DNA from 2 places in the Streptomyces sp. NBC_00996 genome. Region 1 is predicted to be linked to the other one. Evidence: predicted binding sites of a transcription regulator. Region 1 holds the regulator's gene; the other holds the start of a gene.
What was found. Region 1 encodes HrcA, which represses chaperone genes, less so after heat shock. Its sites were predicted from a motif close to TTNGCACTCNGNNNNNCNGAGTGCNAA; they were not measured.
Positions count from the first base shown of each region.

Region 2: groL (chaperonin GroEL) is a predicted target of HrcA. The motif match lies at 2,115-2,141, and genes of this name have one in related genera.

Region 1 is NZ_CP108723.1:3,611,975-3,615,381, reverse strand. It holds gene OG390_RS17020 (DUF3097 domain-containing protein) at 1-731, opposite strand, end outside; gene OG390_RS17015 (MBL fold metallo-hydrolase) at 763-1,503, opposite strand; gene hrcA (heat-inducible transcriptional repressor HrcA) at 1,674-2,690, shown strand; gene dnaJ (molecular chaperone DnaJ) at 2,691-3,407, shown strand, end outside.
Region 2 is NZ_CP108723.1:4,980,134-4,983,540, forward strand. It holds gene OG390_RS23385 (NADH:flavin oxidoreductase) at 1-120, opposite strand, end outside; gene groL (chaperonin GroEL) at 367-1,989, opposite strand; gene OG390_RS23395 (cold-shock protein) at 2,342-2,545, opposite strand; gene OG390_RS23400 (MoaD/ThiS family protein) at 2,996-3,271, opposite strand; gene thrC (threonine synthase) at 3,268-3,407, opposite strand, start outside.

The DNA of each region.
Region 1 (3,407 bases):
GACCGCACCCGGGACAGGATGTGCTGCCAGGCCGCGCCGGTGTTCTCCGGCCAGCCCAGGGCGCGGCAGACGCCCGTCTTCCAGTCCTGGCCGTGCGGGATCCTGGGCCAGGCCCCGATGCCCACGGAGGACGGCTTCACAGCCTCCCAGATGTCGATGTACGGGTGGCCCAGCACCAGGGCGTGGTCGCTGGTGACCGCGTCCGCGATGCGGGACTCCTTCGTGCCGGGGACCAGGTGGTCGACCAGGACGCCGAGGCGGGCGTCCGGCCCCGGCGCGAAGTCCGCGACGATCGACGGGAGGTCGTCGATGCCCTCCAGGTACTCGACGACGACGCCTTCGATACGGAGGTCGTCGCCCCAGACACGCTCGACCAGTTCGGCGTCGTGGCGGCCCTCCACGTAGACACGTCCGGCCCGCGCGACCCGGGCCCGCGCGCCGGGGACGGCGACCGAACCGGAGGCCGTGCGGGTGGGACGTACCGGACCGGAGGCCGGGCGGACCAGCGTCACCACCTTGCCCTCCAGAAGGAAGCCGCGCGGCTCCAGCGGGAACACGCGGTGCTTGCCGAAGCGGTCCTCCAGGGTCACCGTGCCCGCCTCGCAGCGGATCACCGCGCCGCAGAAGCCGGTGCCGGGCTCCTCGACCACCAGGCCGGGGTCGGCGTGGACCTTGGGCACGGCCTGGGGCTTCTTCCACGGCGGGGTCAGGTCCGGAGAGTACTGGCGCATTCGGATGACGATAGGAGAAGCTCCCGGCCCGCTACGAAGACACGCCGAAACGTGTGGCCAACGCGTCCCGCTGTGCACGGACAAACGCCGCATTCACCGCCGCGCCGTGCCCCGGCACGTACACCGCGTCCTCCCCGCCCAGGTCGAGCAGCCGGTCCAGCGCCGCCGGCCAGTGGGAGGGAACGGCGTCGGGACCCGCCTGGGGTTCGCCCGACTCCTCCACCAGGTCGCCGCAGAAGACGGTCTCCGGTGAGCCGGGTGGACCGGGGACCAGGACCACCAGATCGTGGCAGGTGTGGCCGGGGCCCACGTTGGCGAGCAGGACCTGTATGCCGCCTCCGAGATCGAGGGTCCACTCGCCGGACACCGAGTGGCGGGGGTGGACCAGGAGATCCGCGGCCTCCGCCGCCTCGCGGGGGTCGAGACCGTTGCGTACGGCGTCCGCGCGCAGCTCCTCGCGGTCGTGCGCGAAGACCGCGTCCAGGCCGACCGCGCCGAACACCTCCACCCCGGCGAACGCGGCCGCCCCGAAGACATGGTCGAAGTGGGGATGCGTGAGTGCGAGGTGCGTCACACGGCGGTCGCCACCGAGGATCCGTCGCGCCTCGGTCCGCAGCTGCGCGCCCTCCCGCAGGCTCGACCCCGCGTCGATCATCAGCGCCGCGCCGTCGCCCACCACGAGCCCGGCCGTGCAGTCCCAGACCGGAAGCCGCTTCCGCCCGACCCGGGGCGCCACCGTTTCCCACCCCAGGTCTTCCCAAGTCAGCCTCATATGGAGACGCTAGCCGTGAGAGCCTGCCAGGCACGACATCGCAGGCCCGCCCTTGCCGGGGCCGTACCTCACCGCCGTACACTGGGCCGGGGAACGCTGGCACTCACGTGCGCTGAGTGCCAGGCCGAAGGCCACGAAGTGCGCGGGGAAGACTTCTGGAGGTGTGCGCGATGCTCAGTGAACGCAGGCTCGAGGTGCTGCGCGCCATCGTCCAGGACTACGTGGGCACCGAGGAGCCGGTCGGTTCCAAGGCGCTGACCGAGCGGCACCGCCTCGGCGTCTCGCCGGCGACCGTGCGCAACGACATGGCTGTGTTGGAGGACGAGGGTTATATCGCCCAGCCGCACACCAGCGCCGGGCGCATCCCCACCGACAAGGGCTACCGCCTCTTCGTCGACAAGCTCGCGGGCGTCAAGCCCATGACCGCGCCCGAGCGGCGCGCCATCCAGAACTTCCTCGACGGCGCCGTCGACCTCGACGACGTCGTGGGCCGGACCGTACGGCTGCTCGCGCAGCTCACACGGCAGGTCGCCGTGGTGCAGTACCCCTCGCTGACGCGCTCGACCGTGCGGCACGTGGAGCTGCTCTCGCTCGCCCCCGCGCGCGTGATGCTCGTGCTGATCACCGACACCGGCCGGGTCGAGCAGCGCATGATCGACTGCCCTGTACCGTTCGGCGAGACGTCGCTCGCGGATCTGCGGGCCCGGCTCAACAGCCGGGTCGCGGGTCGCCGTTTCGCGGACGTCCCGCAGCTCGTGCAGGACCTGCCGGAGGCCTTCGAGGCGGAGGACCGCGGTACGGTCTCGACAGTGCTCTCCACTCTTCTGGAGACGCTCGTCGAGGAGACCGAGGAGCGGCTGATGATCGGCGGCACCGCCAATCTCACCCGTTTCGGACATGACTTCCCTCTCACCATCCGGCCGGTGCTCGAAGCGCTGGAGGAGCAGGTGGTGCTCCTCAAGTTGCTTGGTGAGGCCGGGGATTCGAGCATGACCGTGCGAATCGGGCACGAGAACGCGTATGAGGGACTCAACTCCACGTCCGTGGTCTCGGTCGGCTACGGTTCGGGCGGCGAGGCAGTAGCCAAACTCGGCGTGGTCGGCCCGACCCGCATGGATTATCCGGGAACGATGGGAGCGGTACGAGCGGTGGCACGGTACGTCGGACAGATCCTGGCGGAGTCTTAAGTGGCCACGGACTACTACGCCGTACTCGGCGTGCGCCGCGACGCGTCCCAGGACGAGATCAAGAAGGCGTTCCGGAGGCTCGCGCGCGAGCTGCACCCGGACGTCAATCCCGATCCGAAGACGCAGGAGCGGTTCAAGGAGATCAACGCCGCGTACGAGGTGTTGTCGGACCCGCAGAAGAAGCAGGTCTACGACCTCGGTGGCGACCCGCTGTCCCAGTCGGGCGGCGCGGGCGCGGGCGGCTTCGGCGCGGGCGGCTTCGGGAACTTCTCGGACATCATGGACGCCTTCTTCGGTACGGCGTCGCAGCGCGGCCCCCGGTCGCGCACCCGCCGTGGCCAGGACGCCATGATCCGGCTCGAGATCGAGCTGGACGAGGCCGCCTTCGGCACGACGAAGGACATCCAGGTCGACACGGCCGTCGTCTGCGCCACCTGCAATGGGGAAGGCGCGGCGCCGGGCACCTCGGCGCAGACGTGTGACATGTGCCGCGGTCGCGGTGAGGTGTCGCAGGTGACGCGGTCCTTCCTGGGCCAGGTCATGACGTCCCGCCCCTGCCCGCAGTGCCAGGGCTTCGGCACCGTGGTCCCGACCCCGTGCCCGGAGTGCGCGGGCGACGGACGGGTCCGCTCCCGTCGGACGCTGACCGTGAAGATTCCGGCCGGTGTCGACAACGGCACGCGGATCCAACTCGCGGGCGAGGGCGAGGTCGGCCCC
Region 2 (3,407 bases), 1.4 Mb from region 1:
GCCGCCCGGCGAGAACATCCGGGTCATCGGGGCCATCGCGATCCGGTTCGGGACGGTCAGGCCGTTCAGGGAGACGGGGCGGGACAGGATCTCGGCTGCGCGGGAGGCGGCGGCAGTCACGTGGGGGCTCCTCGGAGAGGTCGATCGGACATCGAGCAGATGGAAGACGGAGATTCCGGACGGTATGTGCACATGCATCAACCGTCCCTCAGCGTCAACCGCCTCCCCCGCGTCGGCATTCCGGCGCCCCACCGACCCATTCTGTGATCCCGGCCACTCCGGTCCCGGAAACGCCCGAGGGCGGCACCCCCTGGGAGTGGGGGTACCGCCCTCGAAACGTAAGGACAGTGATCAACCGGAGGTCGATCAGAAGTCCATGTCACCGCCCGGCATGCCGCCCGGAGCGGCCGCGGCGGCCTTCTCCGGCTTGTCGGCGATGACGGCCTCGGTGGTGAGGAACAGCGCGGCGATGGAGGCGGCGTTCTGCAGGGCAGAGCGGGTCACCTTCGCCGGGTCGATGATGCCCTCGGCGATCATGTCGACGTACTCGCCGGTCGCGGCGTTCAGACCGTGACCGACGGCCAGGTTGCGCACCTTCTCGACGACGACGCCACCCTCGAGACCACCGTTGACGGCGATCTGCTTGAGCGGGGCCTCCAGGGCGAGCTTCACGGCGTTGGCGCCGGTCGCCTCGTCACCCTCGAGCTCCAGCTTCTCGAACACGGCGGACGCCTGGATGAGAGCGACGCCACCACCGGCGACGATGCCCTCCTCGACGGCGGCCTTCGCGTTGCGAACGGCGTCCTCGATGCGGTGCTTGCGCTCCTTGAGCTCGACCTCGGTGGCGGCACCGGCCTTGATGACGGCCACGCCGCCGGCCAGCTTCGCCAGGCGCTCCTGGAGCTTCTCGCGGTCGTAGTCCGAGTCCGAGTTCTCGATCTCGGCACGGATCTGGTTGACCCGGCCGGCGACCTGGTCGGCGGAGCCGGCGCCGTCGACGATCGTGGTCTCGTCCTTGGTGATGACGACCTTGCGGGCGCGGCCCAGCAGGTCCAGACCCGCGTTCTCCAGCTTGAGGCCGACCTCCTCGGAGATGACCTCGCCGCCCGTGAGGATGGCGATGTCGCCGAGCATGGCCTTGCGGCGGTCACCGAAGCCCGGGGCCTTGACGGCGACGGACTTGAAGGTGCCACGGATCTTGTTGACGACCAGGGTCGACAGGGCCTCGCCCTCGACGTCCTCGGCGATGATCAGCAGCGGCTTGCCGCCCTGCATGACCTTCTCGAGGAGCGGGAGCAGGTCCTTGACGTTGGCGATCTTCGAGTTGGCGATCAGGATGTACGGGTCGTCGAGGACGGCCTCCATACGCTCCATGTCGGTGGCGAAGTACGCCGAGATGTAGCCCTTGTCGAAGCGCATACCCTCGGTGAGCTCGAGCTCCAGACCGAAGGTCTGGGACTCCTCGACGGTGATGACGCCTTCCTTGCCGACCTTGTCCATGGCCTCGGCGATGAGCTCGCCGATCTGGGTGTCGGCGGCGGAGATGGAGGCCGTGGAAGCGATCTGCTCCTTGGTCTCGACATCCTTGGCCTGCTCGAGCAGGGCACCGGAGACGGCCTCGACGGCCTTCTCGATACCGCGCTTGAGGGCCATCGGGTTGGCGCCGGCGGCTACGTTGCGCAGACCCTCGCGGACCAGCGCCTGGGCCAGGACGGTCGCGGTCGTCGTGCCGTCACCGGCGACGTCGTCCGTCTTCTTCGCGACCTCCTTGACCAGCTCGGCACCGATCTTCTCGTACGGGTCCTCGAGCTCGATCTCCTTGGCGATGGAGACACCGTCGTTGGTGATCGTGGGGGCGCCCCACTTCTTCTCGAGGACGACGTTGCGGCCCTTGGGGCCAAGGGTGACCTTGACGGCGTCGGCGAGCTGGTTCATCCCGCGCTCGAGACCGCGCCGTGCCTCCTCGTCGAACGCGATGATCTTGGCCATGTGAAGTGGTCCTCCCGGACGGGGTGGATTGCTCCGGACCGTGCCCGCGCCCGCGACGGACGGCCTGCAAGCCTTGTGGTTCCTTGCCCCACCGGCTTGCGGACCTCGCTGACCCGATCCAAGTTCTGTCACTCTCACTGGGAGAGTGCTAACGCCAATGATTAGCACTCGGCCCCCTCGAGTGCAAGGTGCTCCCGCGCAACGAGCCCGTTGAGGGGTGGTAGTCGGCCGACCGGCGGGCGCAAGCGCCTCTCACGAACGGGAGCGGGTCCGGGAACGCACGAGGGGCCCGCGTCCCTGATGGGATGCGGGCCCCTCGGCGTGAGTGCGTCGGTGGCCGTTCGCGCCGGGATCAGACGGCGAGCTTGACCATGTCCGCCTGCGGACCCTTCTGGCCCTGCGAGATCTCGAACTCCACTCGCTGACCCTCTTCAAGGGTGCGGTAGCCGTCCATCTGAATCGCGCTGTAGTGCACGAAGACGTCCGCACCACCGTCGACCGCGATGAAGCCGTACCCCTTCTCCGCGTTGAACCACTTGACGGTGCCCTGAGCCATGCCTAACTCCCCTATTACTGGCCCTTGCACAGATCCACACTTCGCGGATCCGGGTCAGACCTCACCCCCCAACGGTTGGGGGTGTGCGCCGGAACGCGTCGACCGCGGCTGAATGTATCTGTCCAACTGCCGTCTGCAACAGGTCAATCGGACGAGAATTCTGGGCACGGCCGATCGGGAAAATGCGGAGAATTCGCGAAGATTCAGGGCAAGTCGGGCCCCGTAAATGCCATAATCGGCTCAAAAAGGTGGGGCACTTTGGCTACTTCTTGTCGGCTGTCGCGCAGATACTCATATGCGTCCGGCATGAAAAGCGAAGCAGCTTCCCCAACTCTACCGTGCTCAACCATGCAGAATTGCCCCCTCCGTTTCTCTCACGGAGGGGGCAATTCGATGAACTCTTAGTGATGAGCGTTACCTACGGTAACAATCTCACCCTGGGTGACGGGTTCAGCCGCCCGCGACCGCCGGGATGATCGACACGCCCGCACCGTCCGGCGTCGCCGTCTCCAGACCCTGCTCGAACCGCACATCGTCGTCGTTGACGTACACGTTGACGAACCGACGCAGCTTGCCCTGATCGTCCAGAACGCGCGCGGCGATACCCGTGTGGTTCTTCTCCAGGTCGGCGAGGACCTCGGCGAGGGTCCCGCCCTCGGCCGTCACCTCGGCCTGACCGCCGGTGTAGGTGCGCAGGATGGTGGGGATGCGGACGTTGACGCTCATGATGCGAGGCCAGCCTCTCGGAAGGAGTCCAGGTTCGGGCGGATGGTCGCGGTCAGGCCGGTGCCGGCCACCGCGTCCAGGGTCTTGAGGCCGTCGCCGGTGTTGAGGACGACCGTGGTCAGGGTCGGGTCGAGGA